Regions from separate parts of the Neobacillus phoenicis genome, predicted to be linked through region 2. Evidence: predicted binding sites of a transcription regulator. Region 2 holds the regulator's gene; each other region holds the start of a gene.
The links. Region 2 encodes Rex, which represses fermentation and respiration genes when NADH is low (regulators of the CRP and FNR family bind a similar motif). Its sites were predicted from a motif close to TTGTGAAATATTTCACAA; they were not measured.
Positions count from the first base shown of each region.

Region 1: AA0X95_RS14150 (DUF438 domain-containing protein) is a predicted target of Rex. The motif match lies at 2,577-2,594, and genes of this name have one in related genera.
Region 3: AA0X95_RS24325 (DoxX family membrane protein) is a predicted target of Rex. The motif match lies at 1,731-1,748, and genes of this name have one in related genera.

Region 1 is NZ_CP154847.1:2,719,940-2,724,230, forward strand. It holds gene AA0X95_RS14135 (EAL domain-containing protein) at 1-1,178, shown strand, start outside; gene AA0X95_RS14140 (hypothetical protein) at 1,251-1,559, opposite strand; gene AA0X95_RS14145 (HAD family hydrolase) at 1,711-2,496, shown strand; gene AA0X95_RS14150 (DUF438 domain-containing protein) at 2,706-3,935, shown strand; gene AA0X95_RS14155 (BsuPI-related putative proteinase inhibitor) at 4,115-4,291, shown strand, end outside.
Region 2 is NZ_CP154847.1:225,951-230,241, reverse strand. It holds gene AA0X95_RS01065 (ABC-F family ATP-binding cassette domain-containing protein) at 1-1,226, opposite strand, end outside; gene moaC (cyclic pyranopterin monophosphate synthase MoaC) at 1,395-1,892, shown strand; gene AA0X95_RS01055 (redox-sensing transcriptional repressor Rex) at 1,927-2,580, shown strand; gene AA0X95_RS01050 (YhbD family protein) at 2,708-3,331, shown strand; gene AA0X95_RS01045 (polymer-forming cytoskeletal protein) at 3,344-4,063, shown strand; gene AA0X95_RS01040 (cytoplasmic protein) at 4,079-4,291, shown strand, end outside.
Region 3 is NZ_CP154847.1:4,741,965-4,746,255, reverse strand. It holds gene AA0X95_RS24330 (homoserine dehydrogenase) at 1-1,057, shown strand, start outside; gene AA0X95_RS24325 (DoxX family membrane protein) at 1,772-2,266, shown strand; gene AA0X95_RS24320 (YfhD family protein) at 2,396-2,581, opposite strand; gene AA0X95_RS24315 (YfhE family protein) at 2,718-2,852, opposite strand; gene AA0X95_RS24310 (TIGR01777 family oxidoreductase) at 2,974-3,879, opposite strand; gene recX (recombination regulator RecX) at 3,956-4,291, shown strand, end outside.

The DNA of each region.
Region 1 (4,291 bases), 2.5 Mb from region 2:
TTCTCGATTTAGATCGTTTTAAAATTGTCAATGATACAATGGGCCATGAAATAGGCGATAAATTACTTATTGAGGTCTCAGCTAGATTAAGAGATTGCTTAGATGAAAAAGATATTATATCTAGATATGGAGGGGATGAATTTACGATTCTTCTTCCAATGTCTAATGTCGACCGAGCTCGGGAAGTAGCAAAAAGTATCTTAATTAGCTTATCTAACCCGCTGCAACTAAATTATCACGAAGTCTTTGTTACTCCTAGTATAGGAATCAGCATGTTTCCTGACCATGGGTTTACATACGATATGCTCATTAAACATGCAGACTTAGCAATGTACTTTGCAAAAAGCTTAGGGAAAAATAATTATCAATTTTACACCAATGATTTAATAGATCAATCACAATACGAGTTAGATTTGGAAATCAAATTGAGGAAGGGACTGGAACGGAATGAATTCATTTTATACTACCAGCCACAATTCAATCTACATACCAATCAGATCATAGGAGCGGAAGCGTTGATTCGTTGGGACCACCCAGAAAAGGGGCTGATTTCCCCCGCAGAGTTTATCCCAGTAGCTGAGGAAACCGGTCTTATTATTCAATTAGGTGAATGGGCATTAAGGACAGCTTGCTACCAAAACAAGAAATGGCAGGATGAGGGATTGCCACCTATCACGATCGCAGTAAACATATCGGCTAAACAATTTTTTCAATCAAACTTAGCTGAAATCGTCGAGAAGATACTTTTTGAAACAGATCTTGAAGCAAAGTATTTAGAGCTTGAAATAACAGAAAGTATGACAATGGACGTTGAACGCGCTATAACAACACTGGTTGAATTAAAGAAAATTGGTGTGAAAGTAAGTATGGATGACTTTGGCACAGGGTACAGTTCGCTTAATTATCTTAAACGGTTTCCAATTGATAAACTAAAAGTAGATCAATCCTTCATACGTGATAGTACAACAGACCCGAATGATGAGACCATTGTAAAAACGATCATTGCGATGGCTCACAACTTAAAACTACAGGTTATCGCGGAGGGCGTGGAAACAAAAGAACATGTCTATTTTCTACTTGAACAAAAATGCACCGAAGCACAAGGGTATTTTTTCAGCAAACCAGTATCCACTGAAGAATTTGAAAAATTTTATATTATAGCGGAAAATCAAAGGTAAGATTAAATCTACATAGTAAAAGGCAATGATTTCAAGTATTGGAATCATTGCCTTTTTTTACTATTTTTTCTACTATTGCGTCAAACGTTCGAGTACTTTTTCTACAAAGTTTGCATGATTGATATCTAAATCCAATATTTCATTTCTAAAAGATTTAAAACGCCCATTCGCTACTTCCAGTGTAAAGTACCCTCTTGGACTTAGTAGGTTAATATCACCAATAATATTTTTCCCACGTTCAGGATCAAATAAATGTACTAAGTTAGGATTGCTTGGATGTGGTCTGAACATACACCCCTGTTCCACGCAAACTCTTACGATATTACGTACCTTCGGATGAGTGATACTCTCAATTTTCTTATTAACTTCAATGCTGACCATATTGTATCCTCCTTTCCCATCTTAAAACAATATGAGGGTAGAGGGTGTTACATTCCTGTTAATGCATTTAATTGTCAGAAACTTTAGTCTTCATGTGCGAGGGATTTAATGATAAACTATTAAAAAATCATAAATCGAAACGAGGACAAAAATGATAAAAGCCATTTTTTTTGATTTAGATGATACGCTACTTTGGGACCAAAAAAGTGTAAAAGAAGCCTTTGCATCAACATGTAGATTAGCAGAGGAGAGGTATGCCATTTCTGCAGATCAACTTGAGGAAGCTGTTCGTGAAGCAGCTAGGAACTTATATTCTTCCTATGAAACGTTTCCGTTTACACAAATGATTGGTATTAATCCTTTTGAAGGGTTATGGGGGAATTTTTTAGATGATACGGAAGAGTTTAAGAAAATGAAAGAAATTGTACCCACCTATCGAAAAGATGCGTGGACATTAGGATTATCAGCAATGGGTATCGATGATTCTGAATTTGGGGTTGAGTTAGCAGAACGGTTCCCCCAGGAGCGGCGTAACCTACCATTTGTCTATGATGAAACGTTTAAAATTCTAGATGGATTAAAGGGAAACTATCAACTTCTTCTATTAACAAACGGATCCCCTGATCTTCAAAATACAAAACTAGCTATAACACCTGAGTTAGTTCCATATTTTGATCATATTGTTATTTCCGGTGATTTCGGTCGAGGTAAGCCGGATCCTTCAATATTCGAGCATGCCTTATCACGTATGTCTTTGAAAAAGGACGAAGTTATAATGGTTGGTGATAACCTAATGACCGATATTCTTGGCGCAAACCGTGCAGGGATAAAAACAGTTTGGATTAACCGTCATGAAAAACAACGAAATGAAGTCATTCCTACTTTTGAAATTAAACATTTGGAAGAACTTTATCCTGTTTTAGAAGAATTAAAATGAAGCTAAAAAATATTTATTTAAAAGGACACTGCCATATATGTGAGCAGTGTCTTTTATTATCAGGATAATCACGAGCTATGTTCTTAAAGTTTTCACATTTATAACTATAACAATGATGTTAATCACTTTCAGCTTAATATCTAAATGCTAAGTTATTAATGCGATACCTTTAACAACAGTATTTAGCAACAGTGAAGGAGAGTCCTGAAATGAGTGAAATTATTAATAATCGTGAACAACTAATGACTAAAAATACAGACCGTCTTACCATATTAATAGGAATCTTCCAAGATCTTCATAACGGAAGAAATTTAGATGAAGTAAAAGCTCATTTTGATGCATTGATAGGGAAAATTACATTGGATGAAATCACACAGCTCCAACATGAATTTTCAGAAGAGGGAAGTATTCCAAAAGCTGAGTTAAAGCGTATTTATCAGGAACATAGTGCCCTATTTCATGGATCAATTGAAAGAGAAAATAATTTGGAAAAGCCAGAGGATCTACCAGGGCATCCAGTTCATACGTTTAAACTGGAAAATAGAGAAATTGAAAAACTGCTTCAACAACAAGTTCAAGTCCATGTGGATGAGTTTGTAAGATACGATTCATCCGAAAACATTTACCATCTGCTGCAGGATTTGAATCTCTTATTAGACATTGATAAGCACTACAGTCGTAAAGAGAACTTACTATTTCCTTATTTAGAAAAGTTCGGAATCTTTGGACCGACTACAAATATGTGGAAAATTGATGATTTTATTCGCGATGCAATTAAAGAAGCAAAACAAAAATTAGCCAGTTATCAAGGTGAAAGGCAGGAGGTCCTTGGGGTCCTGAATTTTATCATAGAAGAAGTAACTGGAATGATTTATAAGGAAGAGAACATCCTTTTTCCAATGGCTTTAAAAAATTTATCTGAGGATGAGTGGATAAAAATTGCTCATGAAAGTGATGAGATAGGCTTTTGTTTAACAGGACCTGCGGAAGAATGGAAGCCAGAGAGAAAAGCCTTAGCCGAGAATGCTATAACCGAAGGCTATATTATGATGGAAACAGGAATTTTATCTTTAAAGCAATTAGAACTGCTATTAAACCACTTACCAGTTGATATTACATTTATTGATCATGAAGATGTCGTTCGTTATTTTTCCCACGGAAAAGAAAGAATTTTCGCCCGTACAAAAGCTGTCATCGGACGTACAGTTCAGAATTGTCATCCACCAAGAAGTGTGCATGTGGTAGAAGAATTATTGGCAGATTTTAAAGCGGGGATAAAAGACAGTGAGGATTTCTGTATCAAGTTCCTAGATAAATATGTATATATACGTTATTTTGCTGTACGGGATGAGAAAGGAAGCTACATCGGTACACTAGAATTTACACAGAATATTGATCCGATAAAAGCCATTGATGGTGAAAAACGAATCCTCTCCTAAATACAACAATTTAAGAAAGTAAGAAAGGTCCCATCAGCTAATGATGGGACCTTTCTTACTTTAAAGTTGATAAATAATATGGTGAATAAACACAATTTAGTCTAGAAGTGTAACTTTATTCCTATTTTAAGCGACTATAGTGCTGATAACAAAAACATGTTAAATAAGGGGATAAGAAAATGGCAAACAAAAAAATATATTTTGTCATAAGCACCGCTATAGTATTCGGACTTTTAACAGGCTGTGGCACAAGTACACAAACGAATGGTACCAATGGTGGAACGAAAACGGAAAATCAAAAGCAAGAAAAAGTGACGGCAAAATTTATTCCTTCACTTGAAATAAAAGAGGATAAC
Region 2 (4,291 bases):
ACACGCTTATTAGAGGTTAATTCCGCCTGTTCCTGATCGTAATAGCCAATGGAAAGGTTTGTTCCATAATAGATGGTGCCGGCAAGGGCAGGGAGCTTCTTAATAATCGTTTTTAGAAGCGTAGACTTACCAATTCCATTTGGGCCCACAAGAGCAATACTTTCCCCTTTAAAAGCCCGGAACGAAATCGCCTCAGATACCTTCTCTCCATCATAACCCACCGCAAGAGAATCGACCGTTAGTACATCATTCCCGGTTTGTCTTTCAATTTCAAAAGAGAAAGTGGCAGACTTTTCATCACCAAGAGGCCGGTCCATTAAGTCCATTTTCTCCAGCTTTTTTCGACGGCTTTGCGCTCGTTTGGTGGTGGAGGCTCTCGCTAGATTCCGTTGGATAAAATCCTGTAAATTAGCAACCTCTTGCTGTTGTTTTTCATAAAGCTTCAAATCTCGCTCATAATTGGCCGCTTTTTGTTCAAGGTAAGAACTATAGTTACCCGGAAACTTTTGGATTTGCTTGCGGGATACTTCATAGACCTGATTCACGACTTTATCTAAGAAGTAGCGGTCATGAGAGACGATTAAAATCGCGCCATCGTAGCCCTGTAAATATTGTTCCAGCCATGAAAGGGTATCAATATCTAAATGGTTGGTAGGCTCGTCCAATATTAATATATCAGGTTTGGTTAGCAGCAATTTCCCTAAGGCGAGCCGGGTTTTTTGACCACCGCTTAAACTAGCAATCATGAGAGAATGATCCTGGAAGTTTAAACCGTGCAGAACCGAACGAATGTCAGCTTCAAACTGGTATCCGCCCTGCTCCTTGAATTTTACCTGAAGGGTATCATATTCTTTCAGCACCCGTTCGTACTTGCTTGGGTCTTCAAACACAGAAGGATCGGCCATTTGTTCTTCCAGTTTGCGGAGCGATTTTTCCATGATTTGAAGTGGCTCAAATACGGTTAACATTTCGTCCCAAATGGTCAATTTGGATTCTAATCCAGTGTTCTGGGCTAAATACCCGATGGTTACTTCTTTTGGTTTGATGATCTCGCCGCCATCATGAGACAAATGTCCGGCAATAATCTTTAATAAAGTCGATTTTCCGGCACCGTTACGGCCAACAAGGGCCACTCGGTCTCTCGTTTGTAATTCTAGCTTTATATTCGATAAAATAAGGTCAGCACCATAATATTTTTGTAATTGATTCACTTGCAATAAAATCATTTTATTCACCTCTATTACTTAGGACTAGTGTACCGTATAAGCGGAATGACAGCAATAACTCGGACTCTTCTAGGTGCTGTTCTTATAAAAAATCTAGTGATTCGTTCAAAGTTTCACACACATAAAAGGAAAAATAGTGTATTATTTTTTGATAGGAGGATTTTTTATATGGCCGAATTTACGCATTTTAATGAAGAAGGCAGAGCAAAGATGGTCGATGTCAGTGACAAGCCCGAAACAGCACGTACTGCTCTTGCTCATTCTAGCATAACCGTAAGTAAAGAGATTTTTGATAAAATAACCAATCATGAGATGAAAAAGGGCGATGTATTAGCTGTTGCCCAGGTTGCTGCTGTGATGGCGGCAAAAAAAACATGGGATCTCATTCCAATGTGTCATCCCATTCCACTGACAGGTGTGAATATTTCTTTTGCATGGGAAGAGGATCAAACAGGAAACTTTCAATTACATATTGAGGCAGCGGTGAAAACTAAGGGGAATACAGGTGTGGAAATGGAAGCGCTCACAGCTGCATCTGCTTGTGCGTTAACCGTTTATGACATGTGTAAGGCAGTTGATAAAGGGATGGTTATTGGACCAACCTATTTAGTGGAAAAAACAGGCGGTAAAAACGGTGATTTTAGAAGAAATGAACAGGTTAAATAAGAGTTAAAAAACCATTCATGGGGTGTGGGAGAATATGAGTAACGAAACGATGAAAATACCACAGGCGACAGCGAAACGGCTGCCCCTCTATTATCGATTTTTAAAGAACCTGCATACTTCCGGCAAACAAAGAGTTTCATCTGCAGAGTTAAGTGAAGCGGTAAAGGTAGACTCGGCAACGATTCGCCGTGACTTTTCCTATTTTGGGGCATTAGGTAAAAAGGGGTATGGCTATAATGTTAACTATTTGTTAACCTTTTTCCGGAAAACGCTGGATCAGGATGAATTAACGAAGGTTGCATTAATTGGGGTTGGTAATTTAGGGACTGCCTTTTTAAATTATAACTTTTTAAAAAATAACAACACGAAGATCGAGGTCGCTTTTGATGTCGACCCGGAAAAAATGGGAACCATGATTCGTGAAGTTCCGGTTCATCATATGGATGATTTGGAGAAGGTATTAGAAAATAGTGATATTCAGGTGGCTATTTTGACGGTCCCTGCTCCTGTTGCCCAAATGATAACGGACCGACTTGTAAAAGCAGAGGTCAAAGGGATTTTGAACTTTACGCCCGCTCGGTTAAATGTACCAGCGTCGATTCGGGTTCACCATATTGACTTGGCAGTGGAACTGCAATCATTGGTTTACTTTTTAAAGCACTATCCGACAGTGGATATAGAAGAATAGAACAGGGGAAGGCCTTTTACGATGATTTAATCGTAGGAGGTCTTTTTTTTTACAAAAATAGGTAAGTCACAGCTTTACAAACGTAACAGTGTTATGTTACATTGATAAATAGAAAGGGGTTTTTATCATGAGCGAGGAGTTAATCTCAAAAAAAGACCTATTAGAATTAGCTGGAATTTCGTATGGGCAGCTATATAGATGGAAGCGAAAGGACCTTATTCCAGAAGACTGGTTCATCCGTAAATCAACCTTTACTGGACAGGAGACCTTTTTTCCAAAAGAGAAGATTCTAGAAAGAATCAATAAAATCCAAACAATGAAAGAAAATTTATCGCTAGATGAACTGGCAGACATGTTTTCACCGAATATTTCTGATTTGCAGCTAGGAAAAGATGAGTTAGTAAAACGTAACATTGTTTCATCAACTGTCATGGATTTTTACCTTGAGAATGAAAAAGGAAGCCTTACCTTTACGATTACTAGAATGCTCGAGGTATACGTGCTTGAGAAGCTGCTGCAATCTGGTGAGATTAATCAAGATGAAGGAAAGATGCTGCTTCAGGTGCTAAAAGAGCATGCGGCTTTAATCAAACAAAAAAGCTGTGAATTAGTGATAACAAGGAAGCTTGGGGTGTCATCATGTCTTTTGCTTATTAACGCAGAAGCCATGCATATGGATCTGGGGACGAAAATGGTTGTGCAGCTCTCACTGATGTCGTGTATGGAAGAGATCAAAGCAAAATTATTATAAAGGAGAATATACATGGATATGAAGGAAAGAGGAGACTTAGTCATCAATGGCTTCGGTGCTTCCAATGGCGGGACGTTTCGCCAGGTCATTGTCAATGGATTCGGTACGGTTAACAGTGATGTTGATTGCGTTGAGTTTGAAAGTAATGGTTTCGGGACTGTGGATGGGAATGTGACAAGTGAACAGGCCAAAATAAACGGTAAAGCAAAGGTCAAGGGAACGATTGAATCCCAACACTTATCGATAGATGGAACGGCAAAGATTGATGAAAATCTATATGTGAAAAAATTAAAGGTTTCTGGCAAGGCATCTGTTGGTGGAAAAGTGAAAAGTGAAGAAATCAAAATTAATGGAGTGTTAAGGGTAGAGGGAGATTGTGAGGCGGAGATTTTTAAAGCAGATTCTCAATTTGCTATTGGCGGATTATTAAATGCCGAACAAATTACGATCCAACTTCATGGCCCATGCAAGGCAAAGGAAATCGGCGGAGAAACAATATTGGTGAAACATAGAGGTTCTTTTTTTGAAAGTCTTATTAAACCGCTGTTTTCCACTCAGCTGGAAGTGGAATTTATTGAAGGGGACAAAATTGAACTAGAGAATACCATTGCCAAGGTTGTACGGGGAAATCAGGTAAAGATTGGGCGGAATTGCCAAATTGGTGTCGTAGAGTACCGGGAAGATTTTTCACAACATAAAAATGCTGTAGTCAAAGAAAGTATAAAAGTGTAATTGGGGGGTAGGACAATGGAGAAAAGCAGTAACCTTATCATAAATGGTTCAGGGAGTTACCCTGGCGGTCAATATAGAAAAATCAGCATAAGAGGAGAAGGAACCATCGTCAATAATGTCGACTGCTCCAGCTTTCATGTATATGGAACAAGTGAGGCGTGCGAAAATGTGAAAACACGATCAGCTAAGATTTTGGGTGAGGCAGAGGTTAAAGGATCGATGGAAGCA
Region 3 (4,291 bases), 840 kb from region 2:
AGTAACAACAGACTTTGCGGATATCTTAAACCTCGAGCAGCTTGATGTTGTTGTGGAGGCTATTGTTGACAAAGAGCCAACTTTTACATTTTTGAAATCAGCGATTGAGCGTGGATGCCACATCATTACAGCGAATAAAGAAATGTTCGCCCACCACGGGAAAGAACTGCTTGAACTGGCAGAGGAGAAGAAAGTTTCGGTTGGTTTTGAAGCTACTGTTGCTGGAGGAATTCCCGTTATACAAACACTTAGACAGTTATTAAACATTAATCGTGTGAAGCAAATTCGAGGAATTCTCAATGGCACCTCCAATTTTATCCTCACAGAAATGAGGGAGAAAAAGCAGTCATTTGCACAGGCGTTAGTATTAGCACAAGAGAATGGCTATGCTGAAGCTGACCCGACAAATGACGTGGAGGGCTTTGATGCTTTTTATAAAACCATGATTTTAAGCAGACTGGCTTTTGGAAAAGAACCCAATTGGCAGGATGTTAAACGTGAAGGGATTACTTCAATAACAAGTGAATTGATTGATGCTGCAGAAAATGCAGGGCTAAGGTTTAAGCATATTGCGAGTATTACAAGGTTAGGTGATCAAATTATTGCAACTGTCAATCCAGCCCTATTGAGTAAAGAACATCCTTTTTACCATGTAGAAGGCGTCCAGAATGCAGTAAATGTCCAATCTGATATAGTTGGAGAGATTACACTTCAGGGACCAGGAGCGGGAATGTTTCCTACAGCGAGTGCGGTAATTGAGGATTTAGTCTATGTGTGTAAAAATTCCCCAGTTAAACAGAATAATACGTGTTCTCAAGTAGCGGTAACGGGGTTTAGTAAGAGTGACAAGAAGGAAACGTGGCTGGTGCATGGAGTGAAGCATAAACAGGTGACTCCTTCCATTACTTGGATTGAAGAAGTGGCGGAGGAAACGTTTGTAATCAAAGCGACAGATAGAGAAATTGCCCTTCTGGCCAAACAAAATAATCTTATCTATTATCCGATTATAGGAGAATACGAGAGAGTGAAACAAATAAAAACGCTTAAGGCTTTATAAGAGTCTACAAATAATGAAAGAGCTATATGGCTCTTTTTTTTCATTTTAAGAAAGCCAGGGTCTAGATCCACTTTTTTTAGAGAAAAGAAGGAAAAAGTAGAAGTATCGAGGCTCTAGATCTACTTTTTATAGAGAAAAGAAGGAAAAAGTAGAAGTAGCAAGGTCCTAGATCTACTTTTTTCATAGAGAAGAAGGAAAAAGTAGAAGTAGCAAACCTCTAAATCTACTATTTTCAGAGAGAAGAAGGAAAAGTAGAAGTAGCAAACCACTAGAACTACTTTTTTATTTGAACAAAATGTAAAAATTTAATTCAATAGTCACGAATTTTCCGTGTTTATCCACTGCGTTATCAACATCAAAAGTCCCGGTTTAAAGGTATTCCACAGACTTATTCACAATATCCACAAAAGTCAGAATATTTATCCACAACTATGTAGAAGCACGATTCTAATATAAACAACTTAGTAAGTTCACATTCTATTCAATTTTCTAACATTAATATGTTAAGAAACTGTGAAAGCCGTTGTCATTTAAAGTACAGGAGAGTATATTATAAGTGTAGAGAAGATAGTGAAACAATTCACAAACCAAGAAGCACAAACTAACTTCCCTACATAAACAGCTAGCTGAACACCCCTCATCGATAGGGGAAAGTAATTATTATTATATTAATTTGTGAAATATTTCACAAAAAAATAAATGGAGATGATTGTGATGAGATGGTATAAAACCCCTCAAGCAGCAGTTGTTTGGACAGTTTTAAGAGTTTGGCTTGGTTTACAATGGATTGAAGCGGGCTATCATAAATTAACAGGTGGATTTGACGCTGGCGGATTTTTAAAAGGAGCACTCGCAAATGCAACTGGTGATCATCCAGCAGTGCAAGCCTGGTACGCAGATTTCTTACAACAATTTGCTATTCCAAATGTTCAGATCTTTAACGTATTAATTCCTTGGGGAGAATTACTTGTTGGTTTAGGATTAGTTGTCGGTTTAGCGACTCTTCCAGCATTAATCGCCGGTGCGTTTATGAACTTAAACTTCATGCTGGCAGGCACAACAAGCACGAACCCAATTCTTTATACAGCAGCAATGATTCTTCTTTTCGTAGGAACTGGTGTTTATTACTTCGGACTTGACCGTTATGCAGTCCCTTTCATCAAAGACTATATCAAAAAGGCACCTGCAAGGAATGTGAATACCAACTAACAGTAATACCGAGTTCTAACAGCTTAGCACGCTGAAATCTCTCATTAGAACTCGCTGAAATACCATTTATTTTCCCCCCTTTTATATACTTTAAGAAGCAGGGCAAAGCCTGCTTCTCTTTTTGTATGCTTATCTTTTCTTATTCTTCACACGTTGGTTAGCGGCATTAGCACGGGCTTGTGCTTCAAGATCTGCGTGATCAGCAAATTCTTGAGAGTATTCTACATCGTTGCCATCAGACTTCAAATTTTTCGGTGTTTGTGGAAGTGAGCTTTTATTATTTTTGTGAGAACCTCCATTATGCATACGACCCATTACTAAAACCCCTTTCAAATTTAAGCTAGAGGGAGAAAGGAATCTCTCACTCCCTAATAGCTTTTACAATTAGAAAGGGGGTCATTAATGGAAAAAATTTAAATTAATTTTTGGTATACTTATCGAATTCCTTCACTTACAGCTTAGTTTTGCTGTCATGATAGCCGCCGGCACGGTCAGCCATCTTAAAGTCACGCTGATATAAAACCTCTTGTGTACTAGTTAAGGTATATTTCCCTCTACCCAAATCTTTTTTCTTTTTTCCCGCCATTTTGCTCATTCCTTTCAACATTTTTTGTTTGTTAATTGTCATCAAGCTAAGTGGTAAAAATGAAGCACTAAATATGTACTTATTTCCATTTTTACCTTTTGAGGAATGAATGATACTTTTTTTAAGAAAATATATTTTTTAATGCCATGTTTAATTCAGGGTATTGAAATTGAAAACCATGTTCTAAGAGCTTTTTGGGTAAAACCTTTTGCCCATCCACCACTAAAGTACTCATTTCACCGAGGAGCAAACGAAGGGCAAAGCTAGGTACAGGAAGCCAGTGTGGTCGATGCAAGACTTGAGCAAGTGTTTTGCCAAAATCGCTCATAATCACAGGATGTGGAGCAGTGAAATTGACAGGACCTTGAATTTGTTCATTTTCAATTGCAAAAATAATACCTTTCACTACATCCTCAAGATGAATCCATGACATCCACTGTTTGCCACTTCCAATATTGCCTCCTATAAACCACTTATAAGGCATCAACATCTTAGGAAGAGCTCCAGCATCCTTTTCAAGAATGATACCAAATCTGCATAAGACCGTTCTAATTCCTAATGGAACGGCCTTGCTTGCCTCTTGTTCCCACTTTACAACTGTTTCTGCTAAAAAATCAGTGCCTAGTTTTTCGTTATTTTCCGTAAAAATTTCTTTATCGGAGGTTCCATAAATACCAATCGCACTGGCGTTAATAAGAGCCCGCGGTTTCCGTTCTAATTGGTTTATTATGTCCAGGACTGCATCGACTGCTTCAATTCGGCTAGTCAAAATTTTATTTTTTCTTTCTTCAGTCCAACGCCCGCTGTTAATCGATTCACCTGCGAGGTTAATAAAGATGTCCGTATCTTGGAGGTCTATAACAGGGTGCGCACCGTCAGTTAACCATTGAGTATATCGAATGTTGGCCTTCTCGTTAGACTTCCTTGCCCGGCGAGTTAAAACGACTATTTCATGTTCATACTTACTTAGTTCATTGACAAGTGCCCTTCCAACAAAGCCTGTTCCACCTGCAATGGCAATTTTCATGTAGAAGACCTCCTTTTGCTTTATTTTACCTTATTTTAATAAAAAAGTATGGTAAAGTGAGATTGAGGTGAAGGAAATGGCCATTATTACGAAAATCACCACACAGCAAAAAAATGTAGACCGATATAATGTTTTTATGGATTATGGCAAGGGCAAGGGTGAAGAATTTGCTTTTAGTGTCGACAGCGATGTGCTAATTAAATTCAATTTAAAAAAAGGGATGGAGCTTGACGATTTTTCTTTCTTGGAAATTCAGTATCAAGACGATATCCGTAAGGCCTACAACTTGGCGGTCAATTATCTGGCAAGAAGGATGAGGTCGGAAAAAGAGATCAAAGATTACCTTTTAAAAAAGGAACTTGATGAACCCGTCATTAACGAGGTTCTCCATAGGTTAATCTCGCAAAAATAC